Regions from separate parts of the Microbacterium pseudoresistens genome, predicted to be linked through region 1. Evidence: predicted binding sites of a transcription regulator. Region 1 holds the regulator's gene; each other region holds the start of a gene.
The links. The regulator LexA, encoded in region 1, represses DNA repair genes until DNA is damaged. The targets are predictions, from matches to a motif close to TCGAACANNTGTTCGA.

Region 1 (5,406 bases):
GACCAGCCGCTGGGCGAGACGGCCGATCAGGTCGCCCTCGCGCTGCGCGACGAGATCGCCGACCTCGAGGCCGCCGGCATCGGCGTGATCCAGGTCGACGAGCCGGCGCTGCGCGAGCTGCTGCCGCTGAAGAAGGCCGATCAGCCCGCGTACCTGCAGTGGTCGGTCGACTCGTTCCGTCTCGCCACGGCGGCCGCCGAGACGGCGACGCAGATCCACACGCACCTCTGCTACTCCGAGTTCGGCGTCGTCATCGACGCCATCCGGGCGCTCGACGCCGACGTCACCTCGATCGAGGCGGCGCGCAGCCGGATGGAGGTGGTCACCGACGTCGCGGCCTCCGGCTTCGACCACGGCATCGGGCCCGGCGTGTACGACATCCACTCGCCGCGGGTGCCGAGCGCCGCGGAGGTGGAGTCGCTTCTGCGCCGCGCCGTCGAGGAGATCCCGCTGCGTCAGTTGTGGGTCAATCCCGACTGCGGGCTGAAGACCCGCGGATACGAAGAGACGAACGCCTCACTGGCGAACATCGTCGAGGCCGCCCGCACCGTGCGCGACGAGGTCTCCGCCACGGTCTGACCCGCGGAACGGCCTGACCCGCGGAAAGACGAATCCCCGCAGTCGATCGGACTGCGGGGATTCGGTGTCGAAGGGGCGTGGAGGTCAGACGGTGCGCAGCACCGCCACGACACGGCCGAGCACCACGGCGTCGTCGCCGGGGATGGGCTCGAAGGCGGAGTTGCGGGGGAGCAGCCACGTGTGTCCGTCGCGCTGACGGAAGGTCTTGACCGTGGCCTCGCCGTCGAGCATGGCCGCCACGATCTCGCCGTTCTCCGCCGTGCTCTGCGCGCGGACGACGACCCAGTCGCCGTCGCAGATGGCCGCATCGATCATCGATTCGCCGGTGACCTTGAGCATGAACAGCTCGCCCTTGCCGACGAGCTGGCGGGGGAGCGGGAAGATCTCTTCGATCTGCTGCTCGGCCGTGATCGGCACGCCCGCCGCGATTCTCCCCACGAGCGGGACGAGAGCGGCGTCGCCCACCGACGGCGCGGTGTCGGCCGGATTCTCGGTGGAGGTGCCCGGCAGGTCGATGAGCACCTCCATGGCACGCGTCTTGCCCGGATCGCGCCGCAGGTAGCCGCTGAGCTCGAGCTGGCCCAGCTGGTGGGTGACGCTCGAGAGCGACTTGAGGCCCACCGCATCGCCGATCTCGCGCATGCTCGGCGGATAGCCGTGTTGCGCGATCGAACGCTGGATCACCTCGAGGATGGCCATCTGCTTGGCGCTCAGGCTCTTGCGCCGACGGGTGCGCGGGGCCTCGATATCGGGTGTGGCGGCGTCGCTCATGGCTGCTCCTCCGGGTGGGCTGACGTCCTGGGGATTCGAATGTCGGTGGCCCGTGGTGGGCTATCGATATCGAAACCGTATCCGAGAAACAGGCGGATTCGGAAGATCTGTTCGAGCGTGTCGTGTTCTTCCCCGCGACTTCATCGAAGAGATCTTGACAGATGTTCGAATCGAAGCTAGTTTCGGTACAGAGCTTCACATCCAGAAGTGATCGAGCATCGAATCGTTCAGAAATATCGATCGTCTTCAGCTTCGATCATCGAATCGGAACCGTCAGAAGGAGCAGAACACATGAGCACCGTCACCCTCGCCCCGGCACTCCGGCCGGCTCGTTCGCTGCCCTCGCGTCCTGCTCTCTCCCGTCCCTCGACGACGTCGAACACGCGTCTGCGGCTGACAGCACGTGGTCGCCGCCTGCTCGCCGTCGTCGTCGCTCTGCCCCTCGCCGCAGGCCTGGCGTTCGCCGTGCTGAGCGGAGGGTCGGCCCTGGCATCGGGGGACTCCGCCGTCGGCGGATCATCCTTCGAGACGGTCGTGGTGATGCCGGGCGACTCGCTGTGGTCGATCGCGGCCGAGGTCGCGCCAACCGCCGATCCCCGTGACGTCATCGACGCGATGGTGCGCCTCAACCTGCTGCGCGCCGGTGCCCTTGAAGTGGGTCAGGAGCTGGCCATCCCGGCCGAGTACGCGTCCTGACGTCACACTTTAGACTGGCAGCGTGACTGACACCGACAGAGCGGCCGTCTCTCTCGACGACCTCCCGCTCAGAGACGATCTCCGCGGTCTGCAGCCCTACGGCGCACCCCAGGCACCGCTTCCGGTGGCGCTCAACGTCAACGAGAACACGCATCCGGTGCCGGATGCGGTGGCAGACGAGATCCTCGACGATATCGCCGTCGCCCTTCAGCAGGTCAACCGGTATCCCGATCGTGAGTTCACGACGCTGCGAGCCTCGTTCGCCGAGTATCTCGGCCACGGGCTGGACGCACAGAACATGTGGGCCGGCAACGGCTCCAACGAGGTCCTCCAGCACATCCTCCAGGCATTCGCGGGACCAGGGCGCACGGTCTTCGGATTCGCTCCGACCTACTCGATGTACCCCCTGCTCGCGCAGGGCACGGGCGCGCGCTGGGCGGCGGGGGAGCGCCAGCCGGACTACACCATCACGGCCGAGGACGCCGCAGCTCAGGTCGCCGCCGCCGATCCCGACGTGGTACTGCTGTGCACGCCGAACAACCCGACAGGCACCCCTCTCGGGATCGACGTCGTCGAGGCCGTCTACGAAGCCGCCCGTGGCGTCGTGGTCGTCGACGAGGCCTATCAGGAGTTCGCCCCGCGCGAAGCGCCGTCGGCGTTGTCGCTGCTGGAGGGTCGCCCGCGACTCGCGGTCTCCCGCACGATGAGCAAGGCGTTCGCCTTCGCCGGGGCCAGGGTGGGCTATCTCGCCGCCGATCCCGTCTTCATCGACGCGCTGCGGCTGGTGCGCCTGCCCTATCACCTCAGCGGGCTCACGCAGGCGGCGGCGGTCGCCGCGCTGCGCAATGCGCCCACGATGCTCGCCATGGTCGATGAGATCGTCGGCCAGCGCGAGAGGATCTCGGCCACGCTCGAGGCCCTCGGCTACGCGCCGCACGAGTCGTGGACGAACTTCGTGCTCTTCGGCGGGGTGTCCGACCCCGCAGCGACCTGGCGCGCGCTGTACGAGCGCGGGGTGCTGATCCGCGACGTGGGCATCCCCGGGCACCTGCGCGTGACGGCGGGCACCGAGGCCGAGACCACGGCCTTCCTGGATGCGCTGGCCTCGATAGGATCGGCATCATGACCGCCCGCACCGCCTCGCGTACCCGTTCGACCTCGGAGTCGACGGTCGAGCTGGAGATCGACCTCGACGGCACGGGGCGCAGCAGCATCGACACCTCGGTGCCCTTCTTCGACCACCTGCTCACGGCGTTCGCGAAGCACTCGCTCACCGACCTCACCGTGCGCGCCTCGGGAGACACGCACATCGACGCGCACCACACGGTGGAAGACGTCGCGATCGTGCTGGGTCAGGCGATCGGTGAGGCATTGGGCGACAAATCCGGCATCTCGCGCTACGGCGACGCGCTCGTTCCTCTCGATGAGGCCCTCGCCCAGGCCGTCGTGGACATCTCGGGGCGTCCGTACCTCGTGCACGACGGCGAACCGGCCGGGTTCGAGCTGCACCTCATCGGCGGGCACTTCACCGGCTCGCTCGTGCGGCACGTCTTCGAGGCGATCTCGTTCCACGCCGCACTCACCGTGCACGTGACGGTGCTCGGCGGGCGTGATCCGCACCACATTGCCGAGGCCGAGTTCAAGGCGTTCGCCCGCGCGTTCCGCCAGGCCAAGAGCATCGATCCGCTCGTGGAGGGGATCCCTTCCACGAAGGGGGCGCTGTGACGCGCCCCCGCGTCGTCGTCTTCGACTACGGTTCGGGCAATGTCCATTCGGCGGTCAAGGCGCTTTCCGTCGCCGGCGCCGACGTCGAGCTCACGGCCGACCGCACCGCGGCGCTGGAGGCCGACGGGCTGCTCGTCCCCGGCGTGGGGTCGTTCTCCGCAGTGCAGCAGGCGCTGCTCGCCCACGGCGGCGACGAGATCATCGGGCGCCGGCTCGCCGGTGGGCGGTCCGTGCTCGGCATCTGCGTGGGAATGCAGGTGCTCTTCGCACACGGCGTCGAGCGCGGAGCGGATGCGCCGGGCCTCGGCGAGTGGCCGGGCACCGTCACCGAGCTGAACGCGCCGGTGCTGCCGCACATGGGCTGGAACACCGTCGCCCCCGACGAAGGCAGCGTGCTGTTCGACGGCATCGAGGACGAGCGCTTCTACTTCGTGCACTCCTTCGCCGCGCAGACGTGGGAGCTGGAGGCCACGGCTCCCTTCCCCGCGCCGCGGCTGACGTGGACTACGTACGGCGCGCCGTTCCTGGCCGCGGTCGAGAACGGCCCGCTCTCGGCGACGCAGTTCCATCCCGAGAAGTCGGGCGAAGCCGGCATCCGGCTGCTGCGCAACTGGGTCGACAGCCTGCGCTGACACACGTTTTGGCCGGGTGCGCGCGGCGGACTACTCTCGGTTCTCGTGCCCGCGGTCCGGACCGCGCACTTCCCGAACAAAGGACGACATGAACGACTTCGCACAGGAACCCGCGCTCACGCTGCTTCCGGCCGTGGATGTGGCGGGCGGGCAGGCGGTCCGTCTCACTCAGGGCGAGGCGGGCTCGGAGACGAGCTACGGCGACCCGCTGGGCGCCGCACGCGAATGGGTCGAGCAGGGCGCGGAGTGGATTCACCTCGTCGACCTCGACGCGGCGTTCGGACGCGGCAGCAACGCGGCGATCCTGCGCAAGGTGATCCGTGAGTTCCGCGATGTCAGCGTCGAACTGTCGGGAGGCATCCGCGACGACGCGTCGCTGGAGGCCGCGCTGGAGAGCGGCGCGGTGCGCATCAACCTCGGCACCGCGGCGCTGGAGAACCCCGAATGGGCGGCGAACGTCATCGCCCGATACGGCGAGGCGGTCGCGGTGGGGCTCGACGTGCGCGGCACGACGCTGGCCGCCCGCGGTTGGACCGAGGAGGGCGGCGACCTCTGGGAGGTGCTGGAGCGCCTCGAAGACGCCGGCTGCAGCCGCTACGTGGTGACCGACGTCACCAAGGACGGGACTCTGCGCGGACCGAACCTCGACCTGCTGCGCGAGATGGCGCGGCGTACACCCAAGCCGGTCATCGCCTCCGGCGGGATCGCCTCGCTGGACGACATCGCCGCGCTCCGCGAGCTCGTGCCGCTCGGGGTGGAGGGTGCGATCGTCGGCAAGGCGCTGTACTCCGGCGCCTTCACGCTGGCCGAGGCGCTGGATGTCGCCGGAGCCTGACCCCCACGCCTGCGAGCACCCGCCCGCGAACGGTAACCGCGCCGACTCGGCCGGTCTGCCATGGGAGGGGCGCAGCTTCGAGCCCAATGCGCACGCCGCCGATGACGGGTCGGCCGATCCCGCCCTCCTGGATGCGCTGATCCGGTTCCGTGCCGGGTCGGGCTCGCA
Region 2 (5,406 bases), 1.8 Mb from region 1:
CGACGCCGGCCTCATCGTCCCCGCACCCCACAAACGCCCCCGCAGCTCTTACATCCGATTCCAAGCCGATCTGCCCAACGAATGCTGGCAAGCCGACATCACACACTGGTTCCTCGCCAACGGCACCCGCGTCGAGATCCTCGACTTCCTCGACGACCACGCCCGCTACCTGCTCGACATCCGGCCCGCGGCGGCGTTCACAGGCCCGATGGTCGTCACCGCGATGACCGAGCTGATCGCCCGCTACGGGCCGCCGTATTCGACTCTCACCGACAACGGCCTCGTGTTCACCACCCGCCTGGCCCGCTTCAAAGGCGCCCGTGGCGGATTCGAGAAACTCCTCACCGCGCACCGCATCACTCAGAAAAACGGCCGCCCCGGTCACCCGCAAACCCAGGGGAAGATCGAACGCTTCCACCGGACACTCAAACGCTGGCTCACCGCACGCCCACTGCCCGACACGATCGAAGACCTCGCCGCCCGGCTCGCACAGTTCCAGACCTGGTACAACACCGCCCGCCCCCACAGAGCGCTCGCAGGCCGCACCCCCGAGCAGGCCTACACCGCGCTCCCGAAAGCCACCCCGACCACGACCACCGACACGACCGAATGGCGCTCCCGCACCGACACCGTCGACCAGCACGGGAAAGTCACCCTCCGCTACGCCGGCCAGATCCGCCACCTCGGCATCGGCCGCGCTCACTCAGGCACCCCGGTGCTCCTACTCACCCACAACCGCGACGTCACCGTCAGCAGCATGAACACCGGAGAAATCATCGCCGAGTTCACCATCGACCCCGACAAGAACTACCAGGCCAAGAACCCGTGACCCCCACCGTCAACGATGACCCGACTCACCAACCCCGCGTCACACGTCAACACCCCACACAACAAAAAAGCCCTGAGCCGCGACCAGTTCGTAAACTATGTCGCGACTCAGGACATCGGCGGAGGATGGGGGATTCGAACCCCCGAGGGGTTTCATCCCCAACACGCTTTCCAAGCGTGCGCCATAGGCCACTAGGCGAATCCTCCTGGGGGCCCCGGAGGGCCGCAGACCATCCTACCCGACGCAATACCGCGCGCCGATCCACCCGCGGGCGCTACGCTCGCAGCGGAGGGGAGCCATGACGACGCTGATCGACGGAACCTACAACTCGCGCGACACCGGCGGCACGCCGCTGGTCGGCGGTGGGGCAACCCGAACCGGCGTTCTATACCGCTCGGATGCGCTGATCGACGTCACCGTTGCCGGCGAGCGGACCCTCGCCGACAGCACCATCGGCACGGTCGTCGACCTCCGCACCGAGGCCGAGCGGGTCTCTGCGCCCAACCGACTGCCGAACGGGCGCCCGTTCCGCACCGAGGCGCTGTCGATCATCGAGGGCGCGATGGCGATCCCGGCCGGCCTGGACCTGCGCGCGTTCGATCCCGACGCGATGGCCCAGATGCTCACCGAGATCCCCACCCTCGCCGACCTCTATCTCGGGATGCTCGCCCATGCTGCGTCGTCGTTCGCGCAGGTCGCGCGTCTCGTGGCCGCTCCCGAGGACTCGCAGCACGGCGGTGTGCTCATCCACTGCACCGCCGGCAAGGACCGCACGGGGGTCGCCACGGCCCTGTTGCTGGATGCCGTGGGCGCGGACCGCGATGCGGTGATCGCGGACTATGCCGCGAGCGAAGTGAACCTCGCGGGCACCTGGGCGCAAGGGATGCTGGTCAAGTTCGGCGCTATGGGAGTGCCGCCGTTGCCGCCCGTGGTCGCGCTCATGACGAGCACTCCGCCCGATGCGATCGCCACGGCGCTGCGCTGGCTCGATGACCAGGGCGGGTCAGCAGCCTATCTGCGCGGCGGCGGGCTCGGCGACGAGGAGCTCGTCGCGCTGCGCACACGGCTCGCGGGGTGAGAGCGGGGCACGAATGCGCTTCCTTCCCCTTGCTCCTTTCTGGTTGTTGAGCGAGCCGTAGGCGAAGCGAAAACGCGGTGGGATTTTTCGAGATTTGTCCACCGGTCAGGCCGACTGATTCGATTATTTGTTCGATAATTGGTAGGCTTATGCCATGAACTCACTCGGTGATCTGGACGAAGCGCTCGTAGCGGTTCATGCCGTGTGGGAAGCCGCGGAGACGGCGCGGGATGTGCCCCGTGAGCGGTTGGTTGCGGTGAATGAGGCGTTGGGTTCGATGCGTCGCCGGGTGGATGCGGTGCTCGCGGATGTTGCCGCTCGGATCGCGGTTGAGTCTCGGAAAGAGCTGGGGCCCGGGGGTTTGGCGAAGCAGCACGGGTTTCGGACTCCGGCGATGCTGATCGCGTCCGCCACGGGAGCATCCACCGGGGAGGCGAACAAGTTCGTCGCCGTCGGTACCGCCACCGCCCCGCGGATGAGCTTGTTCGGGGCACAGCTCCCGGCGAAGTACCCAGCCGTACGCGACGCGGTGAGTTCTGGTGGCTTGTCGGTGCCGGCGTCGTCGGCGATCATCTCTCTCCTGGACCGGATGCGGTTGAAGACCTCCGCGGAGAGGATTGCGGAGGCGGAGAAGGTCCTTGCCGTACAGGCGTCGGGATTGATGATGGATGAGGTCCGTAAGCTCCTCACCCGCGCCGAAGCATGGCTGGACCCGGACGGTGTGGAACCTCGGGAAGAGCGCGCCCGTGAGAATCGTTCCTTGCAGATGTTCGAGCGGGACGGGATGCTCCACCTCACCCTGCAAACCGATGTCGCCTCGGGTGCGCCGGTGAAGGCGGCGATCGAGGGGTATGTGTCGGCACAGTTCGCCGCCCGCAAGAACGCTGCCGGAGTGACGGATGCGGAAGGCGCCGCCGAGGGCGACACCCGCACCGTCACGCAGATGCGCGCCGACGCGCTCACTCTTTTCGCGGAGCATGTCCTCGGCTGCCGGAACGACACCCTGCCCCTGGCCGGGGCGACCGTGATCGTCCGCGTGAACCTCGAAGACCTCCAGAACGGCACCGGCACCGCCCGGATCGACGGGGTCACCGCACCGGTGAGTATCACCACCGCCCGCCGCCTCGCTGCGGACGGTGGTGTCATCCCCTGGGTGTGCGGGCCGGGCGGGGACATTCTCGACTGGGGACGGAGACGCAGGCTTTTCACCCCGGCGCAGAAACTCGCTCTCACTGAACGCGACGCCGGGTGCGCGATGTGCGGGTTGCCACCGGGGATGACGCAGGTGCACCACATCCAGTGGTGGGAGAGAGATACCGGGCCGACGGATCTGGGCAACGGGATCCTGCTGTGCATGACCTGTCATCATCTGATCCATGACAACGGGTGGGACATCCGTATCGACGGCACCGGCGTCACGGCACAGGTCTGGTTCCTGCCACCCACTGCTGCCGACCCGGAACGGACACCGCGGCCGGCGGTGAACCGGCGACTCACCCCCGCCGCGTAGGAGACGAGTGTCTCCTCACCGCGTTTCGACTCGCTCAGCGCCCCGGAACGGCGGGCGAAGCGGCCGACTCGTGACGCGCGACGATCGCCGCGGCATCCCCGACGGGCTCAGCGCCGTAGAGGAACCCTCGTCCGGTCAGCCGTGTCGCGCAGAAGGCGTCGGCCACGGCATCCGGCGCGTGGCGCACGAGCAACGATGCCTGCAGGGCCACGGCGAGCCGTTCGGTGAGGGCTCGGGCGCGCGCCTGCGCGTCCGTCGACGACGGATCGGCCAGCACGATGCGAGCGAGCGTCTCGGTCTCGGCGACGAAGGCGTCCAGTGTGCCGGATGCGCCTTGGGCCGTGCGCACCTCGTCGAGGTACGCATCCAGCGACTCCGGCTCACGGGCCAGGGCACGCAGCACATCCAGCGCGATGACGTTTCCCGAGCCCTCCCACACCGCCATGACGGGCTGCTCGCGGTAGCGGCGCGCCAGCGGAAAGCCCTCGGTGTATCCGTTGCCGCCCAGGCACTCCAGCGCCTCGTAGGCGTGGCCGGGGCCGCGCTTGCAGATCCAGTACTTCTGCACGGCGGTCGCCAGTCGTGCGAACGCCGCCTCGCCCTCGGGCGCGTCCGCCTCGTAGGCGGCGGCGACCCGCAGCGCCGTCGCCGTGGCCGCCTCGGTCTCCACAGCGAGGTCGGCGAGCACCTGGGTCATGGCGGGCTGCTCCGACAGCAGGGCGCCGAACGCTGCGCGGTGCTGTGCGTGCCAGATCGCTTCGGCCGTCGACTGCCGCATGCCCGCCGTCGTGCCGAGCAGGCAGTCGAGCCGCGTCTGGTTGACCATCTCGATGATGGTGCGCACCCCGCGGCCCTCGTCTCCGACGAGCCAGCCGCGCGTGCCGTCGAACTCCACCTCGGAAGAGGCGTTCGCCCTGTTGCCGAGCTTGTCCTTGAGGCGCTGGATGAAGAACGGGTTGCGCTCGCCGTCGGGCAGCACGCGCGGCACGAGGAAGCAGCTGAGCCCGCCCGGCGCCTGGGCGAGCACGAGGAACGCGTCGGACATCGGCGCCGAGCAGAACCACTTGTGCCCCGTGAGCACGTATCCGCCGTCGGACGACGGCACCGCCTCGGTGCGGTTGGCCCGCACGTCCGACCCGCCCTGCTTCTCGGTCATCGCCATCCCGAACACCGCCGACGCCTTGTCGCCCGACAGCCGCGGGGCGTAGCTGCGGGAGAACAGCCGAGGCAGCCACTGCTCGCGCAGCTCGGCAGGAGCGAAGGCGGCCAGCGCCGGCACCACCGCATGCGTCATCGACACGGGGCAGGCGTGGCCGGGCTCGACCTGCGCGAACAGCATGAACTGCGCGGCCCTGGCCACCTGCGCGCCGGGGCGAGGATCCGCCCATGCCGAGGTGTGCGCCCCCGCGGAGAGGGCGGCACCGATGATCGCGTGGTAGGCGGGGTGATACTCGACCTCGTCGATGCGCGCGCCGTAACGATCGAAGGCGTGCAGCACCGGCTCGTTGATGTTCGCGAGCTCGGCGTCGTGCTGGAACCCGGCCGTGCCCACGAGGGCGCCCGTCGCGCTCAGCTCGGTCTCGGCCCACGCCGCCCCGTGGCGTTGCACACCCTCGACGAGCGGCAGGTTCGCGGCGTACTCGTCGATCCCCTCGCGCGGCGCTGCCTGATTCGTGACGGTGTGCGTCGGCATCGGATGCTCCTCTCGCGGGCACCGATGCCCTCGGTCGGATCATCGCACACCGCCCGCTGCGATGCCAGGATGAAGGCGGGGGCGTGACACCGATCGCACCCACGATGCGAGGAGGGGCGATGCACGCGCAGAAGACGCCCACGCACGCCTCGCGCCGGTTGTGGGGCGCGCAGCTGCAGCAGCCGATGCCGGCGGCCACGCGCTTCGATCGCATCGCCTTCATCATCGGCACGGCGTCGGCGGTGTGGCTGGCCGTGATCATCGGCATCCAGGGCGTGCGCTCCCCGTGGGCGTGG
Region 3 (5,406 bases), 540 kb from region 1:
ATGCGCCGACGGCACCTGACGCGCCGACGACCCCCGGGGCACCGCCCGCCCCCGGCGCTCCGCCGGCGCCCGGAGCGTTCCCTCCCGCTCCGCCGGCGCCCACTCCGCCGCAGTGACGGCGGTGACCGACGGCCTCGCCGATGAGCTGCGGCTGCTCGCCGCCGACATCGCTCAGGAGGCGGGGGCGCTCGCCCTGCGGCGCCGTGCGGAGGGGGTTGCACTGGCGGCGACGAAGAGTTCGCTGGCCGACATCGTCACCGAGGCCGACCGTGAGGTCGAGGCTCTCATCCGGTCGCGGCTCGCGGCCGAGCGTGCCGGTGACGGTTTCCTCGGCGAGGAGTCCGGTGCCGAGCAGGGCGCGAGCGGGCTGACCTGGGTGGTCGACCCGATCGACGGCACCGTGAACTACGCCGCCGGGTTCCCCGCCTACGCGGTGAGCATCGCCGTGGTGCAGGGCGAGCCCGATCCCGACGTCTGGGACGACGTCGCCGGTGCCGTCTTCGCGCCGGTGCTGGGGGAGCTGTTCACCGCCGCGCGCGGCGGAGGCGCCTGGCGCGGCGGCGATCGGCTGCGCGTGTCGGAGGCGCCGCCGGCCGGTGCGCTGCTGGCGACCGGCTTCGGCTACGACCCGTCCACGCACGACGGAGACCTGGCCGCGGTGCGCCGGGTGATGCCTCTGGCCCGCGATCTGCGCCGCATCGGGGCGGCATCCCTCGACCTCGCCTATGTCGCCGCCGGGCGCCTCGACGGCTACTTCGAACGCGGGCTCAAGCCGTGGGACTTCGCCGCCGGGCGGATGCTTGTGCGCGAGGCCGGCGGCGTCGTCGAGCGAGCCGGATCGGCATCCGATGCGCGACGCATGATCGTCGCCGGAAGCGCCGATCTCGTCCGCGATATCATCGTCCGCGCCATGGGCGATCCCTGATCCTGTCCACCGCTTTCCCAGCACGTGTCCGGTAGCGTCGAACCGATCGTTGACGTCATCGACCTGACGATGACCGTGCTGTAGAGCCCCGCCGTTCCCGACCGGCTGACTTGAGAGAAACGTTCTTGCCCTTCGATACCTCCGTGCGCGAGCCTGCGCCCACCCGCCGTTCGCTCCGCGAGGCCGCTGCCCGGCAGCAGGCAGAGTCCCAGGCATCGGCGCCCGTACCCTCGACCGCAGCGCCCTCGACTGTTGCGTCCAGAGCCGATGCGGCGACGCGCGCCGTGCCGCGACGCTCCGTGCGTCCTGCGCTGCGCAAGGTCGTCACGGTCGGGGCATCCGCAGGCGTGATGGGCCTGGCCGGGCTACTCGCGGTGACGATGACTCTGCCCTCGCAGGCCGTCGCGGCCGCGCAGGGCGCGCACGCGGCGACGTCGATCACGGCGCCCAAGGATGCCAAGACGTCGGGTTCTGGAGATGAGGAGATCCAGGCATTCATCGCGCCGACCGAGCTGACCGACGTGTCATTGCAGGGTGCGCAGGGTTTCGCCGCCGTGTCGCGCGCCGACCTCGCCGCAGAGGCCGGCATCCGCTACTCGGACTCGCTCTACACGAACGACACGTCAGCGTCGATCCAGTGGCCGTATGTGGTGGGCGTCGCGATGAGTTCACCGTTCGGTATGCGTGACGGCGTCATGCACGAGGGCATCGACCTCATTCCCGGGCTGGGCGCTCCGATCCAGGCGATCGCCGACGGCACCGTGCGGCTGGCGACAGAGAGCGACGGCGGCTACGGCGTCGGCGCCTACATCGACCACGTGATCGACGGCCGGGTCGTCACGAGCCACTACGCTCACATGCAGTACGGCTCGTTGCGGATGAAGACCGGCGACGTCGTGAAGGTCGGCGACATCGTGGGCCTCACCGGCGACACAGGGCATTCGTTCGGAGCCCATCTGCACTTCGAGCTCATCGTCAACGGTGCCAAAATCGACCCGCTTCCGTGGATGCTGGAGCACGCCGGACGCAAGTGACGCCGATTCGGATGAGGGCCGATTCTTTGGTATTCTCGTCTGGTTGCCCGCAAGGGTGGCAAGCGCCCCGATAGCTCAGTGGCAGAGCACTTCCATGGTAAGGAAGGGGTCGTCAGTTCAATCCTGACTCGGGGCTCGCACGCATTCTTCACAGTATGCCTTGCGGCAGGGTAGCTCAGTTGGTGAGAGCGCACGACTCATAATCGTGAGGTCGCGGGTTCAAGCCCCGCTCCTGCTACTCGAAACCCCCGGCTCCACCCGGGGGTTTCGTCATGTGTGTCGGGGACTTTCTCACAGGGGTGGTTGAGGGTCTTGAACTAGTAGAACAGATTTACTAGAGTAGACACATGACAACGGTATCGACCATCGAAACTGATCCGCAGCTCGTGCTGCTGGATCGGTGGGTCGAGGTCCGGCGGCAGATCGCTCGGCTGGAGGGTGAAGCGGCCGACCTCCTCGCCGCGCGTGGGGATCTTTTCGAGGCCGATGTCCGTCAGTTCCCGCTGCATCGCGATGCCCTCCGTCGATCGATGATCGCCGAGTACTCCGCGGAAGCGCGTATGGCCCGCGGATCGGTCGACATCGCGTTCGCGGAGAGCGAGAGCCTGCGCACCGTGTTCCCCGCCGTCCGCGCCGCGCTCCACGAAGGCAGGATCAGCCTTGCGCATGCGCGCGAAGTGCTTCGTGAGGGAGAGGTCGTGCGGGATGCTGTACGCGAAGGAGTCGCCGCCGCCGAATCCGTCGGACTGTACGAAGCCGCGGCGCTGGCCGTCGCCGAGCAGGAATCGCCATCGCGAACCCGCGCCCGTGCACGCCAGATCGCGACGGCCCTCGTCCCGGACGCCGTCCACGAGCGTCACGCCGAAGCGGCGGCCGAACGCACGGTCACCGTCCGCTCGCTCGACGATGGGCTCGCGCTCCTCACCGCTGTCCTTCCCGAATACGCGGCCATCGCGATCCGCGACCGGCTCTCTGAGATGGCACGGCAGATCGCGCATACCGACAGCGCCGACGATCCAGGGCCGGGTCCCGACGCGTTCCTTGAAGCGGGCGAGCCGATCGAGGAAGCGGGCGAGCCGATCGAGGATGTCGTCGCCCCGCGCACACTCGACCAGATCCGGGCCGATCTGCTCACCGACCTCCTGCTCGCCGCGGTACCGAGCGCCGCGCTCGGCAATGGACTCGGAAGCATCCAGGGCCGGGTGCAGGTGACGGTGGCGGCGACGACGCTCGCTGGCCTCGACGACCGCATGGCAGAGCTCGACGGGCACGGCCCGCTGCACCCTGATATCGCCCGGGCAATCGCCGGGATGGACACGGGGTGGACGAGGCTCTTCATCGATCAGCAGGGCACCATCACCCACACCGACACGTACTCGCCCAACGCAGCGATGAAACGGCACCTCAGAGCGAGGGATCAGCACTGCCGTTTCCCCGGATGCCGGATGCCCGCCGCAAGATGCGAGATCGATCACAATCACGATCACGCCAAGGGCGGGCCGACCAGCCTCGATAACCTGAGTCACTTCTGCCACGGGCATCACGTGCTCAAACATCCCGATATCCCGCCGCCCGCACGATGGACGGCGGGCAGACTCCCCGACGGAAGCATCCGGTGGATCAGCCCGCACGGCCGCGCCTACGCCGACCCGGCCCCGCGCCGCGTGATGTTCGTCTGACAGCGCTGCCCGCGCGCATCGCAGACCCGCCGCTACCCTGAGATCGTGGCCATCGCATCGACGACTCCCGAAGCCGTGCCCGGCACACTGGCCGGCCGCGTCGATGCGGCTATCGCAGGGCTCACGCCCGGCTATTTCGCCCTGGTCATGGCCACCGGCATCGTCTCGATCGCCATGCGCACCAACGGATGGGTGGCGCTGTCGATCGCGCTCGCTGTGATCGCGAGCGTCGCCTACCTCGTGCTCATCGTGCTCAACGTCATCCGCATCCTGCGCCACCGGCACCGCATCGCCGACGACCTCGCCGACCCTGCCCGGGCGTTCGGGTTCTTCACATTCGTCGCCGCCACCTGCGTGCTCGGCAGCAGGATCAGCCAAGACAGCGACCTGCACGGCGTCGCCGTCGCCCTGCTCGCTGTCGCCGCGATCGCCTGGCTCGTCTTCGGCTACACCGTGCCGTGGACGGCCGTGCTGGGCGAGCGTCGCGTGCAGCCGATCACCACGGCCAACGGCACCTGGTTCATCTGGTCGGTCGCGAGCCAGTCGATCGCCGTGCTCGCCGCCACCCTCGAGGCTGTCGAGGACTTCGCGCCGTGGCGCTTCGCGCTCGCGCTGCTCGCGGTGTTCTCCTGGTCCGTCGGCACGTTCTTGTACTGCGCCGTCGGCGTCTTCGTCGGCGTGCGGATGCTCACGGTGCCCTTCCGGCCCGAAGACCTGACCCCGCCGTACTGGGTCGCGATGGGCGCGACCGCCATCACCGTCGTTGCCGGCGCGCGCATCGTCGAGATGGCGGATGCGCCGATGGCGGATGCGACCCGCGGCCTCATCGCCGGCGCCGCTGTGTTCTTCTGGGCGTTCGGCACCTGGCTCATCCCGCCGCTGGTCATGGCCGGCTGGTGGCGTCACGTGCGCCACCGCATCCCGTTCCGCTACGAGGCGACGCTGTGGAGCATCGTCTTCCCCCTCGGCATGTACGGCGTCGGCTCGCAGTTCCTCGGCGAAGTCGATCGGCTGCCGATCGTGCACGCCATCGGCTACGTGGAGAGTTGGGTGGCCCTCGCCGTGTGGACGGCGACCTTCATCGCGATGCTCGTCAACCTCTGGCGCACCGTGCTCCGTGCGCCGCGTCGCACACCCGCCGAAGCATCCGCGGCGAACGCCTCTTGACGTTGTGAGTCATCGCGATGCGCGATGGCGGCATCCGCGTCGTACCCTCTCTGCATGACCGAGAACACGATCGTCGATGCCCGCCGCTCTCTGTTGATCGGTGCGGATGACCCGATCCCCGCTGGTGCGCGCTTCGTCGAGGCGCGCTTCACCGCCCCGGAGCGGATCTGGACGACGACCGTCGAGGGCGCCCTGCGCGCGAGCCTCGACAACGGGGTGCTCGCGGGCCCGCGCAGCCGTGAGCACGGGGTGTTCCCGCTGCCCGACTCGGCACGGCTGGCCGCGACCCTCGCCGATGCCGAGATCGAGATCGACACCCCCGTGGTCGTATACGCAGCCACGCCCGAAGACGCGAAGGCCGCGGCGCGCGCCTGGTTCGTGCTGCGCGACGCGGGCGTGCACGATGTGCGCCTGCTCGACGGCGGGGCCGACGCATGGCGGGTCCGCCAGTCAGCAGAGAGCGCGCGCGGCGAGAACGTTGCCACCTCGGAGTCCGCTGACACGGTCGGCATCGCCCCGGTCCCACGCGCGATCGACGCGACCGACACTGCCGAGATCGGCCACACAGGCGTGCTGCTGGATGCGCGTCCCGCATCCGCGC

Region 2: a site for LexA is predicted at 2,027-2,042, ahead of BKA02_RS08740 (HNH endonuclease signature motif containing protein). Genes of this name have one in related genera too.
Region 3: a site for LexA is predicted at 2,281-2,296, ahead of BKA02_RS02640 (HNH endonuclease signature motif containing protein). Genes of this name have one in related genera too.

Annotation. Positions count from the first base shown of each region.
Region 1 covers NZ_JACCBH010000001.1:646-6,051, reverse strand. The annotation lists gene metE (5-methyltetrahydropteroyltriglutamate--homocysteine S-methyltransferase) at 1-579, shown strand, start outside; gene lexA (transcriptional repressor LexA) at 664-1,350, opposite strand; gene BKA02_RS00030 (LysM peptidoglycan-binding domain-containing protein) at 1,642-2,046, shown strand; gene BKA02_RS00025 (histidinol-phosphate transaminase) at 2,069-3,172, shown strand; gene hisB (imidazoleglycerol-phosphate dehydratase HisB) at 3,169-3,771, shown strand; gene hisH (imidazole glycerol phosphate synthase subunit HisH) at 3,768-4,403, shown strand; gene priA (bifunctional 1-(5-phosphoribosyl)-5-((5-phosphoribosylamino)methylideneamino)imidazole-4-carboxamide isomerase/phosphoribosylanthranilate isomerase PriA) at 4,492-5,238, shown strand; gene BKA02_RS00005 (SseB family protein) at 5,222-5,406, shown strand, end outside.
Region 2 covers NZ_JACCBH010000001.1:1,754,616-1,760,021, forward strand. The annotation lists gene BKA02_RS08725 (IS481 family transposase) at 1-829, shown strand, start outside; tRNA gene BKA02_RS08730 (tRNA-Ser) at 949-1,035, opposite strand; gene BKA02_RS08735 (tyrosine-protein phosphatase) at 1,128-1,907, shown strand; gene BKA02_RS08740 (HNH endonuclease signature motif containing protein) at 2,062-3,417, shown strand; gene BKA02_RS08745 (acyl-CoA dehydrogenase family protein) at 3,452-5,110, opposite strand; gene BKA02_RS08750 (LssY C-terminal domain-containing protein) at 5,230-5,406, shown strand, end outside.
Region 3 covers NZ_JACCBH010000001.1:542,742-548,147, reverse strand. The annotation lists gene BKA02_RS02665 (hypothetical protein) at 1-116, shown strand, start outside; gene BKA02_RS02660 (inositol monophosphatase family protein) at 113-925, shown strand; gene BKA02_RS14530 (M23 family metallopeptidase) at 1,069-1,959, shown strand; tRNA gene BKA02_RS02650 (tRNA-Thr) at 2,024-2,095, shown strand; tRNA gene BKA02_RS02645 (tRNA-Met) at 2,124-2,197, shown strand; gene BKA02_RS02640 (HNH endonuclease signature motif containing protein) at 2,307-3,638, shown strand; gene BKA02_RS02635 (tellurite resistance/C4-dicarboxylate transporter family protein) at 3,684-4,805, shown strand; gene BKA02_RS02630 (sulfurtransferase) at 4,860-5,406, shown strand, end outside.